2 regions of the Amycolatopsis sp. NPDC000009 genome follow, and region 1 is predicted to be linked to the other one. Evidence: riboswitches for the same ligand, from Rfam matches in the RefSeq annotation. Region 1 holds a riboswitch; the other holds the start of a gene.
What was found. Region 1 has a riboswitch for cobalamin ahead of metE (5-methyltetrahydropteroyltriglutamate--homocysteine S-methyltransferase). Riboswitches for the same ligand answer to the same signal wherever they lie in the genome.

Region 1 (4,205 bases):
GTCAAGACCGTCGGTATGCGCAACTCCAACGTGATGGCGATCGCGCCGACCGCGACGATCTCCAACATCTGCGGGGTCGGGCAGTCGATCGAGCCGCTGTTCCAGAACCTGTTCGTCAAGTCGAACATGTCCGGCGACTTCACCGTGGTGAACCCGCACCTGGTCCGCTCGCTCAAGGAGCGCGGGCTGTGGGACGAGGTCATGGTGTCGGACCTGAAGTACTTCGACGGCAGCCTCGGCCAGATCGACCGCGTGCCGGACGACCTGAAGGCGCTGTACGCGACCGCGTTCGAGATCGAGTCCAAGTGGCTGGTGGACGCCGGCTCGCGTCGGCAGAAGTGGATCGACCAGGCGCAGTCGCTGAACCTGTACATCGCGGCGCCCAGCGGCCGCAAGCTCGACGAGCTGTACCGCTACGCCTGGCACAAGGGCCTCAAGACCACGTACTACCTGCGGGCGCGGTCCGCGACGCACGTGGAGAAGAGCACCCTGCGCGGCACTGACGGCAAGCTGAACGCCGTCTCGGCCACCCCGGCTCCGGCCACACCCAAGCCCGCCGCCGCTCCGGCCCCGGCTCCCGCCGCTTCGCCCGCCCCGTCGGCTTCCGCCGCGGTCCCGGCCGTCCCGGTGACCGCCCCGGCCGCCAAGCCGGAGCCGAAGGAGATGCCGAAGGTCTCGGACGTCGACTTCGTCGCCACCGACGGCGCGGCCTGCCGGATCGACGACCCCGACTGCGAAGCCTGCCAGTAAACATCCTCGTGAGTGGTAAGGGCGGTTCTAACCGTCCTTACCACTCACGACGCCTCTTGGAGCCTCTATGACCACCTTTGACCCCGCCACCGACGCCACCGGCCTCGGTGAGATCGAAGTCGGCGCCGCCCGGATCAACGTCGACGACAAGCGGATGATCAACGCCCGCGCCGACGTCAACCAGCTGCTGCCGATGAAGTACACCTGGGCGTGGGAGAAGTACCTCGCCGGCTGCAACAACCACTGGATGCCGACCGAGGTCGCCATGCAGGCCGACATCGCGCTGTGGAAGTCGCCCGACGGCCTCACCGAGGACGAGCGCACCATGCTCAAGCGCAACCTCGGCTTCTTCGCCACCGCGGAATCGCTGGTGGCCAACAACATCGTGCTCGCGGTGTACCGGCAGATCACCAACCCCGAATGCCGCCAGTACCTGCTGCGCCAGGCGTTCGAGGAAGCCGTGCACACGCACACCTTCCAGTACATCTGCGAGAGCCTCGGCCTGGTCGAGGGCGAGCTGTTCAACATGTACCGCGAGGTCCCGTCCATTTCGGACAAGGACGCGTGGGCACTGAAGTACACGCAGAACCTGGAGAACCCGGACTTCGAGACCGGCACCCCGGAAGCCGACCAGAACTTCCTGCGTGACCTCGTCGCGTTCTACGTGATCTTCGAGGGCATGTGGTTCTACACCGGCTTCGCGCAGATCCTCTCGCTCGGCCGCCGGAACAAGATGGTCGGCATCGCCGAGCAGTACCAGTACATCCTGCGCGACGAGTCGATCCACCTGAACTTCGGCATCGACTGCATCAACCAGATCAAGATCGAGAACCCGCACCTGTGGACCGAGGAGTTCCAGGCCGAGGTCCGCACCATGCTCACCGAGGCGTGCGAGCTCGAGGTCGCCTACGCCCGTGACACCATGCCGCGCGGCATGCTCGGGCTCTCGGCCGAGCTGATCGAGCAGTACATGCACTTCATCACCGACCGGCGGGCGCAGCAGATCGGTCTCGCGCCGATCTTCGGCGAGACGGAGAACCCGTTCCCGTGGATGTCGGAGGCGATGGACCTCAAGAAGGAGAAGAACTTCTTCGAGACCCGCGTCATCGAGTACCAGTCGGGCGGCGCCCTCGACTGGGACTGACCCCGCACACGCGACTCGCGTGCTCGAATCGCGAACTCGCGTGATCAGACGCGTAACTCGCGTGATTGAGCGGCGAACTCGCGTGATCAGACGGACGACACGCCGGGCGGCCTCCGCCCGGCGTGTTCCGTCTCCGAACACGCGAGTTACGCCCCCGATCACGAGAGTTCGCCGTTCGATCACGCGAGTCGTCCGTTCAATCACGCGTGTCGTCCGTCTGATCACGCGTGGCGTCCGGTTCGTCACATGTCCAGCGGGCCACTAGCGCGTCTCGGTACGCTCCGGGGTGCTACTGGTTCGCCCGGCCTCCCCGGCCGGTCGAGGTAACAGGGAACCCGGTGCGAATCCGGGACTGCCCCGCAGCGGTATGTGGGAACGAAAGCCGTCACCGTGTGAGACACGGTAAAGCACTGGGACATGGCGCCCCGGGAAGCGACGGCCGGTAGGAACGAGCGAGTCGCCCACGAGTCCGAAGACCTGCCCGTGGTACGCGCGCCGACGGCGTGCGTGAGTCCGGGCCTCGTGGGATGGGCACGACCGAACGGCGGTCACTCCTGCGCGCGCTCCGGGCTCTCACGACAAGCTCGCGAGGAGAGAGCTGTGACCGAAATCGGCACGACAGTGCTGGGCTACCCCCGCATCGGACCGGACCGGGAACTCAAGCGTTCGCTCGAACGCTACTGGGCGGGCAAGATCGACGAGGCCGAGCTGCTGGCCACCGGCCGCGCGCTGCGCACGCGGGCCTGGCGCGAACTCAAGGACGCGGGGCTGGATTCCGTCCCCTCCAACACCTTCTCCCACTACGACCAGGTGCTCGACACCGCCGAGCTGTTCGGAGCGCTGCCGGAGCGCTTCACGGCACTCGGTCTCTCGCCGCTCGATACCTACTTCGCCGCCGCGCGCGGGGTGCAGGACGCGCCGGCGATGGAGATGACGAAGTGGTTCGACACGAACTACCACTACATCGTCCCCGAACTCGGCCCGGACACGACGTTCTCGCTCACCGGCACCAAACCGCTCGACGAGTACCGCGAGGCTCGCGCGATCGGCGTCGAGACCCGGCCGGTGCTGGTCGGACCGGTGACGTTCCTGCTGCTCGCGAAGCCGTCGGAGACCGCCCCGGAAGGCTTCCGCCCGCTGGACCTGCTCGACAACCTCCTCGACGGCTACGTCGAGCTGCTGCGCCGTCTGCACGACGAAGGCGTCGAATGGGTCCAGTTCGACGAGCCCGCCTTCGCCGCCGACCGCACCGAGCGCGAGCTCAACGCGCTCATCCGCGCCTACCACCGGCTCGCGAAGGAGACCGCGCGACCCAAGATCCTGGTCGCCGGGTACTTCGGTGGCCTCGGTCGCGGCTTGGGCGTGCTCGCCCGCTCCCCGATCGACGCGATCGCCGTCGACCTGGTCACCGATGAGTCCTTTGTGGACGCCGTCGCCGCCGAGCCCGCCCTGCGGGACAAGGAGGTTCTCGCCGGTGTCGTGGACGGGCGCAACGTCTGGCGCACGGATCCGGCTCGCGCGCTCAGCCGGGCGGCGACTCTGCTGGGCACCGCGCGGTCGGTCAGCGTGTCGACGTCCTGCTCGCTGCTGCACGTGCCCTACGACGTCGAGCGGGAGGACGGACTTCACCCGCGTCTGAAGGGCTGGCTCGCCTTCGCCAAGCAGAAGGTCGACGAGGTCGTGCTGCTCGGACGAGCGCTGAAAGAAGAGGGAGTCGACCTCTCCGCCGCCCGTGCCGCGGCCGCGGATCGCGCGGCGGCGGCCGATCTCGCCGACTCCGGAGTGCGCGCCCGGCTGGAGGCACTGCGGCCGGAGGACACCGTCCGCTCCCCCTACGCCCGGCGCGCGGAGGCACAGCAGGCGGCGCTGGGGCTGCCGCCGTTGCCGAGCACGACGATCGGCTCGTTCCCGCAGACCACCGAAGTCCGCAAGGCGCGCGCAGCGCACAAGGCGGGTTCGCTGGACGACACGGGCTACGAGGCCGCGATGAAGGCGGAGATCGAGCGCGTCATCCGGCTGCAGGAGGACCTCGGCCTGGACGTGCTGGTGCACGGCGAGCCCGAGCGCAACGACATGGTGCAGTACTTCGCCGAACGGCTGGCCGGGTTCGCGGCCACCGACTTCGGCTGGGTGCAGTCCTACGGTTCGCGCTGCGTCCGGCCGCCGATCCTGTACGGCGACGTCTCTCGCCCGGAGCCGATGACCGTCGCGTGGGCGCGCTACGCGCAGAGTCTGACCGGCAAACCCGTCAAGGGCATGCTGACCGGTCCGGTGACGATCCTCGCGTGGTCCTTCGTGCGCGACGACCAGC
Region 2 (4,205 bases), on a different contig from region 1:
CCTCGGTCACCTCGACGTGGTCGCCGCCGGCGAGCCGGTTCGCCAGGTAGGCGGCGAGGCGGGCGGCCGGTGTCGCCGTGTCCGGGGTGGCGATCGCCGTCCCAGCCCTCACCTGGACACCGGCGGGCGTGCCCGCCTTCCTGGGTTTGGGCGGCGGTGTCACCGAGGTCGTGATGGTGGTCGTCGTGGGAGCCGGTGCGCCGCTGGTCGGCGGCGGACTGTCACCCTTCGCGAGCGCGTAGAAGCCGACCTGCGCCAACCCGAGCGAAGCCTGGGCACCCGCGCGGATCCAGGTGTCGAGCCCACTGATCCCCGAGGTGCGCGCGGCCTCGTAGGCGGCGGGATTGTAGGCGATCGCGCCGAGCTCACCCGCGAGCTTGGTACCGGCGTCGGCGGCGGCGTTCGCCTGCGCGGATTTGAGGTACCGCACGCCCTTGTCCACCGCCGCGTCCGCGCCGCCGGCGTCGGCGAGTGCCTGGACGATCAGGCCGGTGCTGTTGGTGTTCGGCGCTTCGGTGCTGACGCCACCACCCCAGCCGCCACCGGCGCTCTGGTTCGCCTTGAGCCACGAGACGGTCTTGGCGATCGGGGCGTCGAGTCCGGTCGCGCCCGCCTTCCTTGCGGCCAGCAGCGCCGAGAGCCCGAGACCGGTGGCGTCGCCGTCCGACGGCGACAGGTCGAGCGGTTTCCCCTCGTCGCAGGTCGAGATCTTGCGGCCGTCCGGCGTGACGTGGTCACCGGTCTCGTTCGTCGGGATGTAGTTGAAGACGAGGCGGAAGTAGCCATCGGAACATTGCTGGGCCAGCAACCTGTCGATGGCGATCCGGTCGTTCTCGCCCGCCGCGGCGAGCCCGATGACGCCGAGCGCCTGGCCGAACAGGTTCGCGTCGTTGTTCACCGGGCCGGTGATCTCCGGATCTTTGGTGTAGTCGCTGATCCTGCCCTTGTCGGGGCCCTTGCGCACGATCGCGGCGTGGGTCTCGGCGATCAGGTCGTATCCGTCGACGTTTCGCGGGTCCCGGCCGGAGACCTGGGTGGCGACCAGCATCTTGGCCAGCGAACCGCCGACGACGACCTTGTCGAATCCAGGTGCGGGAACAAGCTTTTCCCAGGTGAAGTAGTCGCTCGCGTGGCCTTCGTCGTCGAGGAACTTCATGATCGGCTCGGCCTTGGCGCCGTCGCCCGACGCGTACAGAGCGAAGAGCACGTCGAGCATCAGGCCGTGGTCGGGCAGTTCGCCGCCGAAGGGGTTCTCGATCGTGCCGTCCGGCTTCAGCTTCGTCGCGAGCCAACGGGAATTCGCCTGCGCGGCACCGGGGTCGTTCGCGGCGGTGGCCGTTCCGGTGAGCAGCGCGGCGACCACGCCGACACTGACGGCGAACGCCGTCGCGGCCAGATACCCGCGGCGCATGACTCCTCCTTGCGGCGTGACGGAGGACGGCGCGGGACGCCGCGGTCACCCCTGTTTATCGCGACAGTGGTTCGTTCATCCGCCCGTTCGGTATCCCGGCTCGCCCTGGTGAAGGGCCTACGGTTGCGCGACAGCGCCGGATTTCGACCGGCTTCCCCGTCACGGGCGGCGGTGTTCTGTTGTCGAGCCAGCCGAGGTTAACACCCGATCACCTCCGGCAGGCACCGCTGACCAGGTCGGTCACCAGGATCACACCGGCCTTTGCGCTCGGCGGTAGTCTTCGGTTCGTCCGATTCAGCGCGGTCGTGGGGGAAGTCCGGTGAGAGTCCGGCGCTGTCCCGCAACGGTGTGCCCTCCAGGCGAGCCCGGTCACCCACGTCGCGCGGTGTCACCGACTCCTGTCGTGGAAGTGCGGGAAAGGGTTCTCATGAGACGTTTGGTTTTCGCTGTCGCCATGCTGTGCGGCATCGGATTGGTCGCCGCTCCGGCGGCGGCCGCGGCCACCCACAACAAGGCGGACGCGGCCGCGGGCTGGCTCGCGAGGCAGCTGACCGACGGGGAGAGGTTCGAGGCCGACTTCGGCGGCCAGAAGTTCCCCGACCAGGGTTTGACGATCGACGCGATCTTCGCGTTCGCCGCGGCCGGGGTGTCGGACGCGAACGCGGGCAAGGCGATCGCGTGGCTGGCGAAACCGGAGATCACCACGGGTTACGTCGGCGGTGGCACGGAGGCGTACGCGGGCGCGCACGCCAAGCTGCTCCTCGCCGCGCAGATCCGCGGCAAGGACCCGGCGTCGTTCGGCGGCGTCGACCTGAAGGCGGGGCTGCTCTCGCTGCTCACGCCGTCCGGCCGGTTCTCCGACCGGTCCGAATACGGCGACTACTCCAACGCCCTCTCGCAGTCGCTCGCCCTGCTGGCGCTGGACCGCATCGGCGACGTGCCGGCGCAGGCCGTGGCGTTCCTCGCGGGCAGCCAGTGCCCCGACGGCGGTTTCCCGCAGAACTTCGGCGAAGCGACGTGCACGAGCGACGTCGACGCGACCGCGACGGTCGTCCAGGCCCTGCGCGCCACCGGTGACGCGGTGAACGCCGCCGAGGGCACCTCCTGGCTGGTCACCAAGCAGCACCCGAACGGCGGCTTCGGTTTCGGCACCAACGCGCCGAACGCCAACAGCACCGGCCTCGCCGCTCAGGCGCTGGCCGGGCATCGCCCCGCCGCAGCCGTCAAGGCGCGGGGATTCCTGCGGTCGCTGCAGACCGGCTGCGCCGGCGCCGAGCCGGACCGCGGCGCGATCGCCTACGACGCCACCGGCCCGAACCCGTCGACCGCCCCGCGCGCGACCGCGCAGGCGATCCTCGGGCTGGCCAGGGTTCCGTTGAGCGACCTGCACGGCGGCGGACGTCCGCAGGCCCCGGTCCTGGCCTGCGCGTGACGAGACCTCGTGAGTGGTAAGGACGGTTCTAACCGTCCTTACCACTCACGAGCAGTTCGCTCCCCGGCGGTGACGCGGCGCGCGAGCTCCACGCGGGACCGCACCCCCAGTGCCGTGAAGATGTTCCGCAGGTGGTGATCCACCGTGCGATGGCTGATCACCAGCCGCCGCGCGATCTCCTTGTTCGTCTCCCCCGCCGCCACCAGCCGGGTGATGGCGTCCTGCTGCGGGGTGAGCCCGGCGAGCGAACGGTGCGGCGAGTCGACGGTCTCGCCGGTCGCCCGCAGCCCGGCCCTCGCCCGTTCGGCGAAGCGGGCGGCGCCGACGTTTTCGAAGCCCCGCAAGGCATCGCGGAACTGGTCGCGGGCATCGCGGGTCCGGCGGCGCCTTCGCAGCAGAGTGGCGTACGCGAACCGGGTCCTGGCGAGTTCCATCGCGCCGCCCGCCCGCCGGTGCGCTTCGATGGCCAGCCGGAATCGCCGTTCCGCGGTCTCCGGATCCGGCGCGGTCAGCGCGTGACAGCGGTGGCTCAGCGCGAGCCAGCAGGGTTCCGCGCCCGCGAGGGTCCAGCGGTCGAACACCTCCAGCGCGGCCGGCGCGCGTTCGGGCCGCCCGGAACAGACGGCCGCTTCGACGAGCTGCGGCGTGGCCAGCACCCGGATCACCGGCTGGTCGCCGGACACACCCGAGGCGAGATCTTCGAGCCTGCTCAACGCGTCGTCGGGCCGGTCTTCGGCCAGGTCCAGACAGGCGTTCGCCCACGCGGCGACCGCGGCGGGCCTGCCGAGGCCGCGTTCGGCGATCCCCTCGGCCGCCTCGTCCAGCTCCGGTACGCGGTCACCGAGCAGGGCGGCGGCCAAGCCCAGCAACGTCAGATGCTCCATCCGCAGGTTGTGCGGTGCGCGCAGCCCGTCGCGGGACGCCGCCCGCGCACAGGGGAGGCGGTCGAGCGCGATGGCCGAGAGCGACAGGTAGATCAGCGCCCACGGCAGCTCGGCGTGCCGTTTGCCGAGGCGCGCGCGGCTCACGGCCGCTGCCGCGTATTCGTGCGCCCGTTCGGCATGCCCGCGGGCGAAGGCCGCTTCGGCCGCCCAGACGGCCCCGGCGACGTCCGAGCCCGCCATCCCCTTGGCGACGGCGTCCGTCAAGGGAGCGACGGCGTCCTCGTGACGGCCGGCGTAAACCGAGGTCAGACCGTGGAAATGCGCGGAGGCCAGCTCGTCGCCCGCCGGGACGGTCCGGGCGAGGGCCCGGTAGCCGCTCAGGTCACCACCGAGCCTCCGCGCCTCACCCGCCAGCAGGAGCGCGCCCGCCGGATCGGGCAGCAGTTCCGCCGCCGCGCCCAGTTCGTGGGTGGCGACG

Region 2: it holds a riboswitch for cobalamin, as region 1 does, so the genes downstream of both, ACZ3HL_RS32860 (prenyltransferase/squalene oxidase repeat-containing protein) here and metE (5-methyltetrahydropteroyltriglutamate--homocysteine S-methyltransferase) in region 1, are expected to answer to the same signal.

The regions. Positions count from the first base shown of each region.
Region 1 is NZ_JBVHDI010000018.1:126,658-130,862, reverse strand. It holds gene ACZ3HL_RS34370 (ribonucleoside-diphosphate reductase subunit alpha) at 1-750, shown strand, start outside; gene ACZ3HL_RS34365 (ribonucleotide-diphosphate reductase subunit beta) at 818-1,894, shown strand; cobalamin riboswitch at 2,171-2,393, shown strand; gene metE (5-methyltetrahydropteroyltriglutamate--homocysteine S-methyltransferase) at 2,495-4,205, shown strand, end outside.
Region 2 is NZ_JBVHDI010000016.1:180,493-184,697, forward strand. It holds gene ACZ3HL_RS32855 (hypothetical protein) at 1-1,411, opposite strand, end outside; cobalamin riboswitch at 1,479-1,593, opposite strand; cobalamin riboswitch at 1,680-1,806, shown strand; gene ACZ3HL_RS32860 (prenyltransferase/squalene oxidase repeat-containing protein) at 1,839-2,843, shown strand; gene ACZ3HL_RS32865 (helix-turn-helix transcriptional regulator) at 2,882-4,205, opposite strand, start outside.